DNA from 3 places in the Paraburkholderia edwinii genome. Region 2 is predicted to be linked to each of the others. Evidence: predicted binding sites of a transcription regulator. Region 2 holds the regulator's gene; each other region holds the start of a gene.
The links. The regulator FliA, encoded in region 2, starts transcription of late flagellar genes. The targets are predictions, from matches to a motif close to CTAAAGTTTNNNNNNNNNNNGCCGNTA.
Positions count from the first base shown of each region.

Region 1: a site for FliA is predicted at 1,652-1,678, ahead of KZJ38_RS27680 (flagellin N-terminal helical domain-containing protein). Genes of this name have one in related genera too.
Region 3: a site for FliA is predicted at 1,790-1,816, ahead of KZJ38_RS34915 (flagellin N-terminal helical domain-containing protein). Genes of this name have one in related genera too.

Region 1 is NZ_CP080096.1:1,322,597-1,328,803, reverse strand. It holds gene KZJ38_RS27680 (flagellin N-terminal helical domain-containing protein) at 100-1,563, opposite strand; gene KZJ38_RS27675 (hypothetical protein) at 1,794-3,179, shown strand; gene KZJ38_RS27670 (helix-turn-helix domain-containing protein) at 3,197-4,153, shown strand; gene KZJ38_RS27665 (vWA domain-containing protein) at 4,138-5,115, opposite strand; gene KZJ38_RS27660 (MxaK protein) at 5,112-5,765, opposite strand; gene KZJ38_RS27655 (vWA domain-containing protein) at 5,762-6,207, opposite strand, start outside.
Region 2 is NZ_CP080095.1:490,805-497,011, reverse strand. It holds gene flgA (flagellar basal body P-ring formation chaperone FlgA) at 1-643, shown strand, start outside; gene flgM (flagellar biosynthesis anti-sigma factor FlgM) at 792-1,133, shown strand; gene KZJ38_RS02090 (flagella synthesis protein FlgN) at 1,230-1,676, shown strand; gene KZJ38_RS02085 (RNA polymerase sigma factor FliA) at 1,825-2,556, opposite strand; gene KZJ38_RS02080 (MinD/ParA family ATP-binding protein) at 2,581-3,450, opposite strand; gene flhF (flagellar biosynthesis GTPase FlhF) at 3,443-5,281, opposite strand; gene flhA (flagellar biosynthesis protein FlhA) at 5,278-6,207, opposite strand, start outside.
Region 3 is NZ_CP080096.1:3,038,870-3,045,076, forward strand. It holds gene KZJ38_RS34905 (helix-turn-helix domain-containing protein) at 1-144, opposite strand, end outside; gene KZJ38_RS34910 (hypothetical protein) at 210-1,547, opposite strand; gene KZJ38_RS34915 (flagellin N-terminal helical domain-containing protein) at 1,909-3,351, shown strand; gene fliD (flagellar filament capping protein FliD) at 3,531-5,114, shown strand; gene KZJ38_RS34925 (hypothetical protein) at 5,372-5,815, shown strand; gene ilvC (ketol-acid reductoisomerase) at 5,919-6,207, opposite strand, start outside.

The sequences.
Region 1 (6,207 bases), on a different replicon from region 2:
CCTGACTGCATCGATTGCCGGCTCACCCGCGCACGTTACTGCGTGCTACTCACTAAAAGCCGCTTTCTCCAGTTCGTCGTTCTGCTGGAGGCGCGACGCTTATTGCAGAAGCTTCAGCACTTGCTGCGGCTGCGAGTTCGCTTGCGCGAGCACCGAGATACCGGCTTGCTGCAGCACCTGTGCCTTGCTCAGATTTGCCGTTTCCTGCGCGAAGTCGGCGTCAGTGATCTGCGACTGCGCGCTTGACAGGTCGGTCGACTCGTCCTGCTGCGATTGCGAGATCCCGGTCAAGCGAGTCTGCGCTGCCCCGAGTGATGCCTGGAGGTTGTTGATGGTGGCCAGCGCGTTGTCGATCGACAGCACCGCATTGTTCGCGCCTAGCGTGGAGCTGATGTTGATATCGGCTACCGTCGTCGGCGTGTTCAACGTGTTGACGGACGCGAGCGTGCTGTTTTGCGGCTGCGTGCCCACTGCAGTCGATCCGATCGTGCTGGTCGGCGCGGTGCCGGCAAACGAGATGGCGCTCACACCGCCGCCGGCAGTCGTCGTCAGGTTGAAAAGGCCCGCCGTTGCGGATGCCGGAACCGGGTTGTTGTTCTGATCGACGAACTTCACGCCGCCGTTGCCGTTCGATTCGACCGTGATCGACGTGATCGCATTCTCCGTATTCGCCGTCGCGTCCAGACCCGTCGCCGGGTCGATGTCGATGTCCGAAATCGTGCCGAACACTGCGCCGTTCGCGGCGCCCGAACCTGCGGCAACCGCAGCGGAGATCGACGTCAGCTCGTTCGTCGGCGTCAGTGCACCGGTGCTGTTCAACGACAGCGACGAAATGCCGTTGGTCGTCGTCGTGGTGAACAGCGAGGCCGATGCTGCCGTCGAGATCGAGTTGCCGTTCTGGTCCGTGAACGTGAAGCCGCCGTTGCCGTTCGCGACGATGTTGATCGAACTGATCGCACCCGGGCTGCCGCTGGTATTGACCGTGCCGTCGGCGTTCAGGTTGAGATTCGATACCGTCCCGAGAATCGCACCCGACTCCGCGAGGCCACCACCGAGCGATCCAGCCGAGACGCTCTGGCTCAGATTGACCGCGACCGTCTGGCCGTCGTCCGCGCCGACCTGCACATTGATAACGCCCAGTTGCCCGGTCAGCAGATTCAAACCGTTGAACGTCGTTTGCGAAGCAATACGGTTGACTTCATCGATCTCCTGCGCCACTTCCGCTTGCGAGGATGCCTGGTTTTCCGGCGTCTCCGTACCGCCCTGCGCTTCGTTGGCCAGCGAACGGATCGTCTGCAGCGCATTCACGATTTGCTGAAGACCCGTGCTGGCCGTCTGCACCAGCGACACGCCGCTGTTTGCATTGGAGATGCCTTGAGTCAGCCCGTTGATCTGCGTTTGCAGCGTCGTCGAAATTGCGAGGCCAGCCGGATCGTCCGCCGCGCTGTTGATACGCTTACCCGATGACAGGCGTTGGATCGACTGGTCAAGCAGGCTGCCCGAAGAGTTCAGGTTCTCTTGTGCGACCAGCGAGGGAATATTGCTAAATATGGAAAGCGACATGCGGAACTCCGTAGAAGGGTAGTCTGATCTTTGACAACATTGACGTCGGCGGAAGCGCTTATGCATTGCTGACCGCCTTAGCCTGCGTTGACGGCAAGGGCGCTCGATGCTTGAGAAGCAAAGCGCACGCATGCCCGTAAAGACAAAAGAAAGTCGTCGCACGGTCAAACTTCTCGCTAGCCATTGGCCCAAGATAGCTTCGCCCAATGGACCTAAAGGGAGAAATAGATATGAAAGGGGCTGAAAGTCTCCTTCGATCGAGGAATTTGGATAACGAAAGATTATCTTTCGTAAACAATCCAGATATTTTCGCTGCGCACGCAAAGGGCCATTCAAATTTCCATTTATTACTGGCTTCGTTAAACGAACGTAACCACGACGATGCCAATCAGAAGATTGCCGCAAGCTTTGCAGAAGCTTTGGCATCAGACGGCGCGCTTCGCAGCAAGCTCAATAGTCGTGAGTTCGCCTCATGTTTAAGCGCGCTAGCGAAGTGGGAACCTGAGGTTTTCCAAAGAGCCGCTGCGAGACTGGCCGCGCGACTCGAAACAGACAGCCGCCTTTGCGATGCATTGAGTGGTTCTGAGATCTCCGATTGCCTGATCGCTTTTGGCAAGTGGCATAAAGACGAAGCCTGCCAGCACGCAGGTTTGCGGCTCGCGATACGGCTCGCCAACGATGAGCCGCTGCGCCTGACGCTTGGTGTGCGTGAGGTCATCGAATGTCTGAATGCCCTATGTAAGTGGGACAGGGAACCGATCTGCCGCGCCGCGGGGATACATCTGGCGGCAGGCATTACGACCGATGCGCTGCTCTGGAACGACCTGAACGGTCATGAGATCGGCAGTTGCCTGAACGCGCTTAGCAAGTGGCACGACCATGAAACATGCGTTCAGGCCGGCGCACATCTCGCCAGACAGATCGTGACGAACGACAGATTACTGTCGCGCATGAACGGACTTGCAATTGCAAACGCTTTGTATGCGCTTGGTAAATGGCACGGCAATGAAGCGTGTTTCTTTGCAGGAAGACGATTGGCAACCCGCATTGTTACGGACGAAACAGTAGTAAGACAGCTGAATGGCGTACGTCTCGCAAATTGTCTTAGCGCTTTAGGCGAATGGGCTTTAGACTCCGCGTGTCAGCGCGCAGTGGTTCGACTTGCAAAGCGCGTCGTCGAAGACGGTCCGTTGCGACACAACCTGAATGGACGGCATGTCGCTGTGTGCTTGCATTCGTTGGCAAAATTGCATACCGAGAAAACATGCCGCACAGCAGTTGGACAATTGTCGCGGCGTCTTGCGACGGACGCGTCGATTTGCAACCGTCTTAGCGCCAAACATGTCGTCAATTGCCTTAAGTCACTTGGAGATATGGAAGACGACCCCGCATGCCGGTCGGCGGCGGTGCGGCTTGCGCAACGTCTTCTGATGGACAGCGTACTGGTCGCACAGTTAAGCAATGAAGCGGTTTCGGATTGTTTGACCGCGTTGTCTAAATTACAGAACGAGGCCGCCTGCCGCGATGCCGTCACACGACTCTTGCATCGCGTCTCGGCAAGTGAAGCGCCGCATGAAGGCCTCGATGCGGCGGTGATGCAACGCAGTTTTAGTTGAGTTGTCAGGTACGTAGCATGATGCATTTCGTCAAACAGGCAACCCAGGATAAGTCAGCCAAGACCAAGGGCGAGTGGTGCGATCTCGTCAGAAGAAACTGGAGCATGGAGTGTGAGTTCGAAACAGGCGTCACACGCGAGCTTCTGACCGCGTCGTGGTATATGGGCGATCTTCGCTTCGAGGCCGCGGAACTGTCCGGTCAGCAATGGACATGGACACCGGGCCCGGGCCTCGACGACTGGCGCAAGAACACACTGCTGCTGTTCCTGATCGAAAGCGGCACCATCGAGATCGAACAGGACGGCGACCAGGTCGAGCTTGGCGAAGGCTCGTTGCTGCTGTTCGACGGCAGCATCAAATACACGCAGACGGCGCGCGACGACTCGCGCGGCATGATCCTGCGCGTATCGAAAGCTTCGCTCGAAACAAGAGGAAAGGTTTTGTCGAGCCGCGAGATGTTCGTGGCGGATGCCACGTCGCCGGACGTTGCATTGCTCAAGTCGCTGATTGCGGGCGCGGCGGCCTATGGCGAGCAGTGCAGTTCGTACGGTGCAAGGCTCGTTGCGGAGCATCTGACCGACCTGATGGAAATCGTCACCGACGACCTGACCGCGCCCAAACGCGTCACGAGTTCGGACGCCCTGCTCAAGCAGGCCAAGCGTTTCATCGAACGCAATGTGGCGAACGAACAGATCGATATCGACTTCGTTGCCGCCGCAATGGGCGTTTCAAGGCGCTATCTGACCAAGCTCTTTGAGCGCGACGGATCGTCCGTGATGCGCTACCTGTTGCAGCAGCGGCTTGCCAGAGCCAACAAGCTCTTGACGAATAGCGACGATCGGGTTCGCATCAGCGACATTGCATGGCAGTGCGGTTTCGTCAGCGCGGCCCACTTTAGCAGAACCTTCAAGAAGCATTACGGCACAAGCCCCACCACGATCCAGCGCGTTCGACCGGCTCATTCCGCCAAGTGAGGGTTCGGCGCCAGGCGTGCTTTAACGCTTAGCGTAGAGGTTTTTTTCGCTTGAGTTTTCCTTCTGAGTCGCGAAATAAAATAAAGCACGAGCAAAAGCAATGCGACAAGCGCCGGGCACCAGCGGAAATCGGTCGCAACCTGCATGCGTTGGCCGAGTTTAGGATCGGCCATTGCGGTGGATAGCGCGGTGAGGTTGTCGAGCCGCTGATAGCCGAAGCCTGAATGTGCCGCAAGCGCTCGTAGATAAGGCTCGCGCAATGCCGACAATTCCTCGTGCCCACCGGCGCCCGCCGAGCTTCTGCCAGGCACTGACTGGATCACCTCATCGGCGCGCCAGAATCCGATGCGCGCGCCTTGCGCATTGGTGCGCGGAATCGGCGCCGGCTGATCGCCGCCGACACCGACAATCCATCCGTCGGCCTGCCCTTGTGTAATGCCCCGCACGGCCGTCTCCGATGGCGCAACGGGCGGCGCTTCCTGCCCATCGGTGATAAATACCACTGCCGCTTTCGATCCCGCATCCGACGCCGCGTGCACGGCCGAGTAAAGACCACCTTGCGCGATCACACTGCTGTCGGCCCAGCGCATCTGTCCGCCGATCTGATCAAGCGACGACAGTAATGCGTCGTAATGCGAACAAACTTCCACCGGAACGAAGAGAAGCAGCGAGCGCGTGCCCGTAAAGACACTCCAGCCAACGCGCGAGCCGCAAGGCAGGCGCTGCAGCGCCTCTTGCATCGCCGTCTTCGCGAACGTCAGACGGCTAACCGGACGCCCGTTCAGCGTCACGTCCTCGGTATCCATGCTCTGCGTAATGTCGAACGTCACGATGTAGCTTGAAACTAACCGCGCACGCGCAATCGGCGGCATCCATACGGCCGCGACCAGCAGCAAGGCGGCCCCGCCGAGCAGCGCGTATCGGCGCATAAAAACCACTACGCTGCCTTTGCCGATGTTCACGGCAGCTCCTGTGGCTGTGCGCCGCGTACTCTGACGCTGCGGCGCTGCTCGATGTCCTGATCCGTGTCGACCTCGTCAGGCGATTCCGGTGCGAGACGCAGCGCGCGCTCGAGGTTATAGCGCGCGTCCCAGTCGGTCGGATCGTCGCGCAGCAAGTCACGGTAGCGTGCTTTCGCCGTCTCGAGCAACGGCAACGATCGCAGCGGCCCGCGCGCATCGTCGCCTGCCGCTTCACGCAGCGACAGGTTCGCGAGATCGAACAGCGCGGCCCGCTTGACGTCGATACGACCGGGCTCGAGAACCAGTTCATTGAGCAGCTTGCCCGCCTCGGCCTCGCGTCCCGCAGCGGACAGCGCGACCGCGCGGGCAAGACGCACTTGAGGCGCTTCGTCGGCGGGATCGCTTGACGACCCGATTGATGAGCCGCCCGATAGCCCGCTAGCCGGCCCGCTTGAGGTCCCGCTTGAAACCCCATTTGAAGTCCCGCTCGCACGCCCATTCGTAAGCTGCGCGACGGTCGCGCTGCGCGTGGCGTCGATAGCACGGCTCATGTCGATCGCGCGTTGAAGCGTCAACGCGTAATACGCGGTGACGCCTGCGCAACAGATCGCGGCGCCGCCGAACAGAACATGCATCCATTTGCGTCTCATGCGAAGCTCCGCTTCTGAACGCTGCTCATGCAGATCAACGCGGCACAGCAGAAAAGGCCCAAGGCAAAGCACCATGTGCTTCTGTCCTGCCGTGGCAAGCGCTCGACGAATACCGAGCGTTGACTCTCGCGGCGCCCGATTTCGGCCATCGCAGCAGCCATCTGCTCCGCATCCTTTGCCTGATACAGGTGGTACGGGGTCCGTAGCGACTGGAAGAAGCGATGTAACTCGCCCTCGGCCGAATGTTCGAAACGCGGCTCGATATTAGTCAGATCGGGGCTGAAAATGCCGCTGCGCAGATAGACGAAATAGAGCGCAACGCCGTCATTGGCAAGCGCGGCTGCTATCTTTTGACGCGCTTCCGTGTCGAGCCGTGCCCCGCCGTCCGAGACCAGAACGATGGCGCGCCCTCCCGTACGTGGCCGGCCATTGAAGAGCTGCA
Region 2 (6,207 bases):
CGCAGCCCCGGTGCCGGCCGGCCAGCAGGACGGCGAAACGATCCGCGCCACCGCGTTCACGTTCCTGCAGCAGCAAACGGCCGGACTGCCCGGCAAGATCACGATTACCGTCGCTCCCGCCTTCCCGCGCGGCCTCGCGGCCTGCACGTCGCTCGAGCCGTTCATGCCGGTCGGTGCGCGCTTGTGGGGACGCACATCGGTCGGCGTGCGTTGCGCGGGCGCGCGCCCGTGGACGCTCTATCTGCAGGCGCGCATCTCGCTGCAGGCGACCTACTACACGGCCTCGCGGCAGATCGCGCCGGGCGAGACGTTGACCGCCGCCGATCTCGTCGCCCACGAAGGCGATCTGGCGACCTTGCCGCAAACGGTGATCACCGATCCGTCGCAGGCGGTCGGCGCGGTCGCGCTCGTGCGCATCGGCGCCGGGCTGCCGCTGCGTCAGGACACGATCCGCGGCACGTCGTCGATCACAGCCGGGCAAACGGTGCGCGTTGTCGCGGCGGGCGAGGGATTCTCGATTTCGGCGGAAGGCAGCGCGATGAACAACGCGACGCCGGGCCAGCAGGTGCGGGTCAAGACCACGAACGGCCAGATCGTGACCGGCGTGGTGAAGGACGGTTCGACCGTCGAGATCCAGATGTAGATGGCCGTGCGGGCGGTTACCGCGCGACGCGAACGGGTTTCAGATACGGAAAAGGTGACGGAAGACCGGGAAACGGCGGGCTTTGATTGCGCTAAAGTTTCGGCCGGCGACTGCCGATATCACAGTCAAATCGTTCAGGAAGCCCATCGTGAAAGTCGATTCCAGCACCAACCCGAATCTGACGCCGCTTAACAACGGCGTGCAGCGCAGCCAGCAGGGCGAACCCGCTGCTGCCGGCGCGAACACGGCGCGTACGCCGGTCTCGAGCGGCGGCGGCGCGGCCGCTGACGTCAGCCTGTCGGCGCTCGCGGGCCATCTGCAGAGCCTCGCGGTGTCAGGCTCGCACGATATCGATACCGGGCATGTCGAGTCGATCAAGCAGGCGATCCGCGATGGCTCGCTGAAGATCGATGCGTCGAAGATTGCCGATGGCGTGCTCGAAACCGCACGCAGCCTGCTGCAAGGCAACCGGCCGTCGTCCGACAGCTGAGCGTCCGAACGTTCTTCTCAGGGCGCGCTCACTGGCGGACGCATGTAGAAACCTGCGTCGCCTGCGTCAGCGGGCGGATTAACGTTTGAGTGAGAGATGAAAGACGCCCTGCTTGACACCATCATCGACGAATACGCGACGGTCGAAGCTTTTGCCTCCTTGCTCGCCGTCGAACAGAAAGCGCTGACCACCGCGTACCCGGGCGAAATCCTGAAGCCGATCGTCGAGCAGAAATCCTCGATGGCCGACAAGCTCGCGATGCTCGAGCGCACGCGCGAAGGACATCTGCGCGAGCGCGGCCTGCCGGCCGGCAAGCGCGGCATGGATCTCGCCGCGGCCAAGGATGCGCGCCTGAACGAACAGTGGAGCCTGCTGCAGAAATCGGCGGAACGCGCCCGCAGGCTCAACTTCAACAACGGCCTGATGATCCGCACGCGCATGGACTACAACCGCCGCATTCTGGCGGTGCTGCGCGGCACCCCTGAGAAAGCATCGTCGTTTTACGGCCCGGACGGCAAAGTACCGATGTATTCGGGGCTGTAAACGACCTGCGGCGCGGTCACCGTCGCAATCGTGGCCGCGCCTGCTGCGCCTTCTTCAAGAGCGATAAACCCGCGAAAAATTTATACCCCACGATCTCATCGTAGGGTATAAATTCCCGGCAAACCCTTGCCAGACGGGACTCCCCTTTTCAGCTCTCCTCAGCCGCCCACGCCATTTCGCGCAAGCGCGCGCGCAGCCGCGCGACCGCCTGGCTATGCAGCTGGCACACGCGCGACTCGCTCACTTCGATCACGGCGCCGATCTCGCGCAGGTTCATGCCGCGCTCGTAGTACAGCGACATCAGCAGCTTTTCGCGCTCCGGCAGCCGCTCGATCGCTTCGATCAGCGCGCCGCGCAGGCTCTCGTCGAGCAGCGCCGACAGCGGGTCCGAGTGATCGACGCAATAGCGGTCGAGGAACGGTTCGTCGTCGGCGGAGCGGTCGAAGTCTTCGTAGTAGATGAGCTGGCTGCCATGCAGGTCCTGCAGCATCGCCTGATATTCGTCGAGCGGCATCTTCAGGTGCAGCGCGATTTCGGCTTCGCTCGCGGCACGGCCGAGCTGCTGCTCGACCTGGTGCACCGCCATCTCGAGTTCGCGCGACGTGCGCCGCACGCTGCGCGGCAGCCAGTCGTTGCTGCGCAGCTCGTCGAGCATCGCGCCACGAATGCGCTGGCTCGCATAGGTTTCGAACTGCGCGCCCTGATCTTCCTTGTAGCGGCTTGCGGCGTCGAGCAGGCCGATCATGCCGGCCTGAATCAGATCGTCGAGGTCCACGCTCGCCGGCATCTTTGCCACCAGCTGCAGACCGAGCCGCCGGACCAGCGGCGTGTATTTCGTCAGAACGTCGGCCTGAGAAATCTTTCCTTGAGCGTTGTACATCGAGCTCCCCTTGTCCGCTGCCTGTCAGGCGTGTTGTGCGGACGGTTGTTCGGCGTGTGACGCCGTCGTGACTGCCGCGCTCGCCGACCACGGCGCGCGCGATGACATCGCTGGCCGCATCGGCCAGTACTGCAGTTCCGCGGCAAGGTGCCGGAAGTCGCGCGCGGCAGGTGTCGAAGGGAAGGCTTCGACGATGCAGCGCGACAGTTCCGCAGAGCGCGTCATCAGCGGGTCGGCCGCGACGCAGCCGGCGCCTTCGAGCGACACGGTCAGATAACGCCCCGCGACAGCCGCGAGGTTGTCGAGCGCGAGCTGCGCATCGGCGACGCTGTGCACGTGATTCACGAGCACGCGGAATTGCGCGATCGCGTACGCGTAGTGCAGGCGCTTCATGCACGCGTACGTATCGGTGATCGCCTGCGCGGCGACGCGCGTGACCATCATCAGGTCGTGCGCCTGCAGCGCGAGGTCCGACAGCATGCCGTCGCGCTCGAACTGCACGTCGATCAGCACGACGTCGGCCGTGCTGTCGAACACCGCGGCCAGTTGCGAGGGCTTGCACATGTCGCGATGGCTGCGCGGGGCGGCCAGCACGGCAAAGCCCGCGCTGTGGCGATCGGTTGCCGCATCGAGCGACATCTCGCCGCGCGTAAACGCGACGAAGCGTTCAGCCGCCGCGCCGTCGGGCCGCGCGACGATCGCGTGCGGTTGGCCCGCGTGCTCGTCGACGACGAGCACATCCTTGCCCTGCGCCGCGAGCGCCGCCGCGAGATTCACGACCGTCGTCGAACAGCCGACGCCGGCCGTGCCGCCGGTCACGGCGATCGCGCGCGAACCGTGGCGTGCGAGCAGGCGCCGCAGTCCTTCTGCCTGATCGGACACGAACTTAGCCAAACCGGACCTCATGCTGCTCGGCAGTCGAGCGTGCGGACAGCGCGGAGAGCAGACCCGGGACGTCGTCTTCCTGCGGGACGAACGGCGAATGGTCGCGCGGGATGCAGAACGCGCTGCGAACGAGGAATTTCTTGGTCGCGACGTAGAGGTTTTCCGGCACCTTCTGGCCGGTCGAAACGTAGTGGACGGGCAGTCGATAACGCAGCACCGCGTCGAGCGTGCTGCCGAGATTCGTTGCTTCGTCGAGCTTGGTCAGAATGCAGCCGGCGAGCGGCTGTTTGTCCGGCGCGCTCTGATAGGCCTGCACGACTTCGTTGAGCGTGTCGCCGTGGCAGGTTGCGTTCAGCAGCAGCAGACGCTGCACCGGCTGGCCCGCGCGGCTCAACATCGCGATCTGGTCCGACACGAGGCGGTCGCGCTGGCTCATGCCGATCGTGTCGATCAGCACGATGTGCTTGTTGCGCAGCTCGGACAGCGCGAGCTGCAGGTCGGCGCCATCCTTCACCGCATGCACCGACACGCCGAGAATCTTGCCGAAGATGCGCAGCTGTTCGTGGCCGCCGATCCGGTAGCTATCGGTGGTCAGCAGCGCGACCTTGCTTGCGCCGTAGCGCATCACGCAACGCGCGGCGAGCTTGGCGGTCGTCGTGGTCTTGCCGACGCCCGTCGGGCCCATCAGCGCGAACACGCCGCCGCGCTCCATCAGCGCGTCTTCGTTTTCCATCACCGGCAGGTTCGACTCGAGCACCGACTTCACCCACTCCATGCCCGCGTCGAAGTTTTCGACTTCGGGCAGGTTGTCGATCATCATCCGCACGAGCTGCGCGGAGAAGCCGGCCGCGAACAGGTGCCGCGTGAGCGCCGACTGCACCGGGTTGCGGCGCTGGCCGTCAGCCCACAGCAGGCCGGCGAAGTGCTCTTCCATCATTCCGCGCAGCGAGGCGAGCTCGTTCATCACCGTTTCGTTGACGATCTGCGACATGCGCGCGTTGATCGCGTCGGTGACGGCGGCGGTCACGTGCCCCGGCAGTCCGGACGACGTCGCTACGCGCTGCGTGGCGCGGCGCGCGGCGAGCTGCGCCGCTTCGCGCGCCCAGTCCGGCGCCTCGTTCGTCAGCGTCGGGATCGCGTCGAGCGCCCCACCGTGCGGATCGTCGCGGCGCGCGGCGGACGCCGACATGGACGCCGGCATATCGGCCGGCGTGCCGAGGCCCTTCGCTGCGGCGGCGGCAGGCGTGAGCGGCGGCTGTTTGGAGCTGTAATCGCCGGGCTGGCTATCGCGCTTCGCGGCGATCTCCTGCGCGTGATCGATGAGCCACGGATTCGTTTCGGCCATCGTCGGGCGCGGCGCTGGTGCAGGGTGCCGCTCCACCGGCTTCATGATCGATGCCGCGGGCACGGCCGTCTTCGTGACCAGCGCCGGTTCGCTCTTTTCGATACGCGGCCGCACCAGTTCGACTTCGGGCGCGATCAGCGCGGCCACGGTCTTCGCTTCGGGCATGCCCGGTTCGCCGTCGGCGCCGGCTTCGGGGCTTGCGCCGAATACCGACGAAAACACATCGGGCAGACCGCTCGCATACGGATTCGCAAACCCGGAGACGGCACCGGCACGCGCCGCGCCTTCGCCGGCTGCGCCGCCGAGGGCCGCCGCGGCGCTCTTGCCCGCGGCCGGCGCGATCGACGCCAGTTCGCTGTCGGCGAGCGCGACGATCTCGACGCTGCCGTCGGCGAGCGACCGGTTCGATAACACGACCGCATCGGCGCCGAGCGCTTCGCGAACGAGGCGCAATGCGTCGCGGCTCGTGGCGCCGGTGAATTTACGGATGTTCAAGCTTGACCCCCGATGAGGTTAACGACCTTGATGTTTCTTGTGTCCGGCACTTCCGCGTACGAAAGCACCTTCAGTTGCGGCAGGCTGCGGCGCAGGAAGCGCGCGAGCATGGCGCGTAACGCGTGCTGCACGAGCAGCACGGGTGCATAGCCAAAGCTTTGGTGGCGAGTCATCGCCCGTTGTGTTTCGGTAAGCAGCGTCTGCGCGAGGCCCGGCTCGAGACCCGGGTTCGGACCAGTCGTCAGCGCCTGCGCGAGCACGCGCTCGAGATTCGAATCGAGGCCCATCACCTGCATGTCGCCGACGCCCGGGAACCATTGCTGCGTGATCGCGCGGCCGAGCGCGAGGCGCACGATAGCCGTGAGGTCGTGCGCATCGCTGACCTTCGGCGTGTGCTCGGCGATCGCTTCGAGAATCGTGCGCATATCGCGGATCGGCACGCCTTCCTCGAGCAGGTTTTGCAGCGTCTTTTGCAGCGTCGTGATCGATACCAGCTTCGGCACCAGCTCTTCGACGAGCGATGGCGAATTCTTCGTGGTCCGTTCGAGCAGCGCCTGTACTTCCTGGCGGCCGAGCAGTTCGGACGCGTGCATCACCACCAGATGGTTCAGGTGCGTGGCGACCACCGTGCTCGAGTCGACCACCGTGTAGCCGTACACCTGCGCCTGCTCGCGCAGATTCGTGTCGATCCAGACGGCCGGCAGGCCGAACGCCGGATCGGTGGTCGGCGTGCCCGGCAACGCGGCGCTCACCTGGCCTGGGTTGATCGCGAGCCACTGGCCCGGATACGCTTCGCCGATGCCGATCTCGACGCCCTTCAAGGTGATGCGATAGCCGTTCGGCCGCAGTTCGAGGTTGTCGCGGATATGAATGACGGGCGGCAGAAAACCGATTTCCTGCGCGAACTTCTTGCGGATACTCTTGAT
Region 3 (6,207 bases), on a different replicon from region 2:
AAACCACGACGCCGTGAGGAGCTGACGCTCGACTCCCGTGTCAAACGCGCACTGCATGCTCCAGTTTTTTTGCACAAGTCGACACCATTCATCCTCGAACTTCGGTGTTTCCTTTTCGAGAGCACGCGCAACAAAGTTCATCATTTTCTCAATTTCGCCGCTTCTTGCCTGGTTCGTCCCGAGGTGAGCGGATGGGGTGTATCTCTCCGCTATTGCACATCCGCAGTAGCTCGATCTGGCATTCGCAGCTGAAGAATTCTGCTTGCCTCATCGAAAGTGCTGCCATGCTCCCAGCGCGACAAAGCTTGGAGACATTGGACTAGCTGCTGCTCATGGAAGTCGACAAGCAGCGCGTCGTCTTTAACGAGACGCTTTGCTATCTGTACGGCTGCTTCATGGCATGCGGCTTGGGAATACCATCTCGTCAGAGCGATCAGGCACGCGGTGATAGCTTCACCGTTCATTTGCTCCACCAACGAAATGTCATCCACAATGCGCTGCGAAAGCCTGATTGCCGCCGCCGCGGTCGCTGTCGAATCGTGCAACCTGGAAAGAGCGCCAAGGCAGTTAACGACATGCTTCACGCTTAAGCGATGACATATAGACGCGTCCGACGCGATGCGCCTCGACAATCGAGTGGCGGCGCTGGAACAAACCTCGTCCGAACACCACTTCGCTAACGCATCCAGGCAGACCGCCACATGCCTGCCATTCAGATGATGTCGTAAGGGACCGTCCTCCGTCAGCCGCCTGGCCAGTCTTTGGCCGGCCGCATGACAGGCTTCATCGTCGCTCCACGTTCCCAACCCGCTTAGACAATGCGTAAGACGCACGCCGTTCAATTGCCGTATTAGCGACTCATCCGTTGAGAGGCGTCGTGCAAACCGTCGCGCCGCCTCCTCGCAGGTTCGGTCGTTGCTCCACTTTCCCAGCGCGTACAGACAACTCGCAACCTCTTGCGCATTCATCCGCGCCAGCAACAGTTGATCGCCGACAATCCGCTCGGCAAGCTGTACGCTCGCGCCCCGGCACACCTCTTCATCGGGCCATTTGCTCAGCGCGTTCAGGACACCAGCGATCTCATGTCTGTGGAGCGCATTGGCGAGAACCTTATCGACGAAGATTCTGGTTGCCAGTCGCACGGCCGCAGCACGGCACACCGGTTCCTTGTCCCATTTATTCAACGCATCGAGACACGAGGCCAACTGCTGGCTGTTGATTGACCAGAAAAGCGAGTCGTCCGTAGCCAATCGTTTCGTGAGAGCCAAGCCGGCTTCGCGGAATATATCTTCCCTATACCACGCAGAAAGCGCGCTCAAACATGCCGCGAATTCGTCGGCATTCATCCGCAAGCAAATCGCCTCGTCGATCGTCAGCCTGCTTGCCAGGCTTCTCGCGGCGCTTTCGCATCTAGCGTCCTTATATTCGTGACTTAGCGAAACCAGAAAGGCGGTTATCTCACCGCTGCCAAGCTCAACGACCGACGCATCCCGTCCGCCAAGGTATTCAGCCACTCTCATGGCTGACAGTATAGACGTGTTGTTCACTTGAGAATCACCACAGTTACTGTGTACGTTTGGACCGTCGGGTTCCTAAATAAGCAAACCGGGTGTTTGACGCCTAAAAGGAACCAGGTAGCCTTTTGGATCCCTATAGCTAAATAGTTCGGCTATTACTTATTCAAGCACTTCCCGATGTTCATGGCCAAGCATCTTGATTCAATGCTTTAGTCGACGTTTGACCGCTCTGGACATTTTCTTGTCCGTTCGAGCCTTTAAGGCTTAAGCCGCTAAAAATGCTATTCCTTCTGCCGTCAACGCCTTTTGAGGCAAGCAACTATCGATCAATGTGCGCCTCCTCTAATCTCAACCTTGTCGTGCACCACGCTACCTTTTCAAGGAGGACCGTATGGATATCAACACCAATATTCCCTCGCTTATCGCCCAGCAGAACCTGAACGCCAATAACAGCAGCCTGAACACAGCAATTCAGCGCCTGTCGTCGGGTAAGCGCATCAACAGCGCGGCAGACGATGCGGCTGGCCTGGCCGTCGTCACGACCATGACGACGCAGGAAAATGGCCTGAACCAGGGTATTCAGAATGCCAATAACGGCGTGACACTGGTGCAGACAATCGGCTCTGCGTTGAGCAGCATGACAAGCAGCTTGCAGCGCATCTACCAGCTGGCAAACGAGGCATTGCAAGGCACGTTGACGCCGGCTAACCAGCAAGCGCTGCAAAAGGAAGTGGAGGAGCAAACTCAGGAAATCAACCGGCTTGCTTCGACAACGCAATACAACGGTCTCACCCTGCTAAACGGCGCGGCCGGTGTCCTGCAAGTGCAGGTCGGTGCGGACGTTGGTCAAACCGTGGCGATCGATCTGAGCCAAGGGGTATCTGCGGCATCGCTCGGCGGCGGCGTCGTTCAGTCGGGCATCACGCTTGGCACAGTGACGGGCCTGAACCTTAACGCGAATGGCTCGGAAGCGAGCGGCGCAGGCGCGATAACGGAAATCCACATCATCTCGGACGGTAACGGTGGATTCACGTTCGAGGACCAGAACGACGCCGCTATCTCGACGACAGCGTCGTCCGCACTCTTTACGGTCACGACGACCAACGGCATTTCATCGCTGTCGCTAAACTCGTTGGGGTCGGATTCACTCCTGCCTACCAACGACCTCGCCTCCATCAACGCCGCGATCACCGCCAACGCAGCAACGGCTTCGGAAGATACCGTGTTCGGCAAGATTTCGGGCATCGACCTCGACGCTTCGACCGGCCTGAATGCAACGGCGGGCGCTTCGAACGTCGTTACAACCGTCAGCGTCGAATCGGATGGCAAGGGCGGCGTCAAGTACGTTGATCAGAACGGTACCCAGCTGAGCTCGGGCGCGACCGCGGGTCTCTTTAACACGGCAGCCGGCGGTACGATTTCGTTCGCCAACGCGCCGGCCAGCACCATCGGCTCGACCCAGGCGGGTGTACAACCGGCGGGCAGCGTGCTTGGGGAAATCAACCAGCTGAATGTGCCGAGCACCGTATCGCAGATCGACGTCAGCACGTCCGAAGGTGCCAATAACGCGATCAATTCCGTCCAGAACGCACTCGCAACGATCGCGAACATGCAGGCGTCGCTCGGCGCTGTGCAAAATCGCTTCACCGCGATTGCGCAAACGCAGCAGGCCCAATCGACCGACCTCGCAACGGCGGCGTCGGGTTACATGGACGCCGACTTCGCGCAAGAAACGGCTAATTTGAGCAAGACGCAAGTGCTGGTTCAAGCTTCTATCTCGGTCGTCGCGCAAGCGAATGCATTGCCGCAACAAGTGCTGAAGCTGTTGCAGTGATTACTCGCCATCGTTTGTAGATGGTATGCAGGACAAAGCAGTTCCGGGTAGGTAACGTGCGCGGGGCGAGCCGGTGGTCATGTCATGCGGCTCCCCCACGCGCGGCTCCCGGCGAACACCAGGCGTTCTGCATCCGCAATGACCTATCACCCGCCTGACGGGCCGAATGGAGCTTCCTAATGTCGACCTCATCCGTTACCTCCGCAGCCGCAAAAGCCGCGCAAGACGCCGCTACCGCAGTTCAGCAGGCCGCCCAATCGCTGATTTCCTCCTCGACCGGCAGCACGGTGGACGTCAACTCGCTCGTATCCGCGCTGGCGACAGCGAAAACCGCAGGCCCGGCCGCATTGATTACTGCGCAGGCTGGAGAGGACGAGGCTCAGATCAGCAGCCTCGCGACGCTGTCGGCCGCCATGTCCGGACTGCAGGCGGCAATCGGGCCGTTTCTGAGCGGCAACGCACTTTCATCGACCACGGCCACGCTAAGCGGCGCCGGGATTACGGCAAAGACCGCTAGCGGTGCATCGGGCGCCACCTATCAGATCAACACGACGCAGTTCGCGCAGTCGCAGTCGATCACGTCGGGTTCGTTCTCTCAGGCGGACTCGGCTGCAATGGGCTCGGGGACGCTGGTCATCTCCTTAGGCAGCGGATCGACCGCGAAATCGTTTCAGGTCACCGTCGACCCGTCGAACGACAGCCTTCAGGACATTGCAAACGACATCAATTCGGAGTCCGGCAATCCCGGCGTCAAGGCACTGGTGATCAATGGCGCCAACGGCCAGTCGCTCAGCTTGCAGTCCACATCGACCGGCTCATCAAGCATGATCAGCGTCGACGTGCAAAATGCGACCAGCAGTACCAGCCCGATCAGTCAGCTTGAAGTCACTTCGTCCGTCACCACCGATTCGAGTGCACCGGTTGGCTCGTCGACGGTCTCTTCTCCGTCCGGCGGCTGGACGCAATCGCAGGCTGCGCAGGACGCGCGCCTGACCATTAACAATCAGCTCGTCACGAGTTCGACGAACACCATTTCGGGCGCGATTCCCGGCGTAACACTGACGCTCGATCCGACCAATGCTAAAGCCATCGGCCAGCAAACACTGACCGTCGCACCGGACCACGGTTCGGTTGAGAGTGAACTGTCCTCGTTCGTCACGGCTTATAACGCGGTAATCAATCAGTTGAACTCGCTTGCCGCGCCGAACGTTGCGGGCACGTCCGGCACTGGCGGCACGTTGCTAGGCGACGAAATGATCAACCAGATCGGCGCGTCGCTTAGCGGCATTGCGGGCGGCGCGGTATCGAGCGGCGGCATCGCGGGCACCCTCGCTTCGCTAGGCATTTCGTTGCAAGTCGACACGGCTACGAATCCCCAGCCGTTTGCCCAGCTCCAGATCGACGCGGATGCTAACAGCCCCACGCTCGACGACGCAGTGACAAACAACCCCGCGCTGATTAGTGCGCTGTTCAATGACACCAACGGGATCGCTCAGCAACTCGACTCGATGTTGACCGCGTACACGTCCCCCGACAAGGGCATTATCCAGTCGCGCACGGACGCACTCACCGCCGATATCACCAGCCTGTCGAAACAGCAGGACGATCTGGACGACTACAAGGCGGTGCTGATGTCGCAGTACAACGATCAGTTCACCGCACTCGATACGCTGATGGCACAGGCGCAAACGAACCAGAACTACCTCACGGCCCTGTTCGGCGGCAGCAACAGCAGCGGCGCCCTGGCCCAGAACAACAACTAGGCGCGCTTCGCCGCCGTGAAGATATGCCCATCAGTCGGAATAAGATACTTGAGCGCGTCGTCGAAATGGGCTTGTCGGGCTGGGTTCCCTGCAAAGAGAAGTCACCGCGGTATCGAAATGGCCTGTACGTATCGTCTATAGCCACACTACGTCAACGACGCGCTCAAGGGAACCCTTTCCGGATTTGCAGCGTATAGACCCGGGAATAAATTGCAACGGGTGCTGTTTTATCATTCGAACGAGTTCTATGGCGGCCGATGGTGAGCATCCACCACTCAATTCTTCTTCCTGCAGTTGTTCTGGCAACATGGACGTCGATCTGGCATTGGGGGCGCAGGCTCGTTGGCTTTCTACTCACCCTGATTTTCGGCATCCCGATGCGCGGTAGTGCGCAGTGGATATCAAATCGTACGATCGCGATCGACTCCCTGAGAGACGGGATCTGGCTCAATCCCCATCGCGATGGTTTGCTGAATGCACCGGTTATTTTTTACGTTCTGTCCATGGCCTTCGCGATCACGCGCGAAGTCGATTACCTGGATTTTGTATTGGCCTGGAGTTATGTAGCACTTGGTATCGTTTTTAGCCTAAGCGACGCGCTTTCGATCGGCACGATCAACAGACAACTCCTGTTTTTTTCTTCCATCGCCCTCCTTCAAATATTCTCCGTACGGTTCATGTTTGTCTCCTTCGTTAGTTGAGTAAAAGTCAAATCTGAATTTCCGTTAGAGACACACACGAAGAGGCCCGGCCGACGTCGCGTGGACAACATCAGCCGGGCCTCACACGTTTTCAGACCACGTATCAATTCTTCGACTGGTCGACGAGCTTGTTCTTCGCGATCCACGGCATCATGGCGCGCAGCTTGGCACCGACCTGCTCGATCGGGTGCTCTGCGGTCAGACGGCGACGCGATTGCAGCGTCGGCGCACCGGCGCGGTTTTCGATGATGAAGCTCTTCGCGTACTCGCCCGTCTGGATGTCCTTCAGCACATCCTTCATCACCTTCTTCGTTTGGTCGGTGATGATGCGCGGGCCCGTCACGTACTCGCCGTACTCGGCGTTGTTCGAGATCGAGTAGTTCATGTTCGCG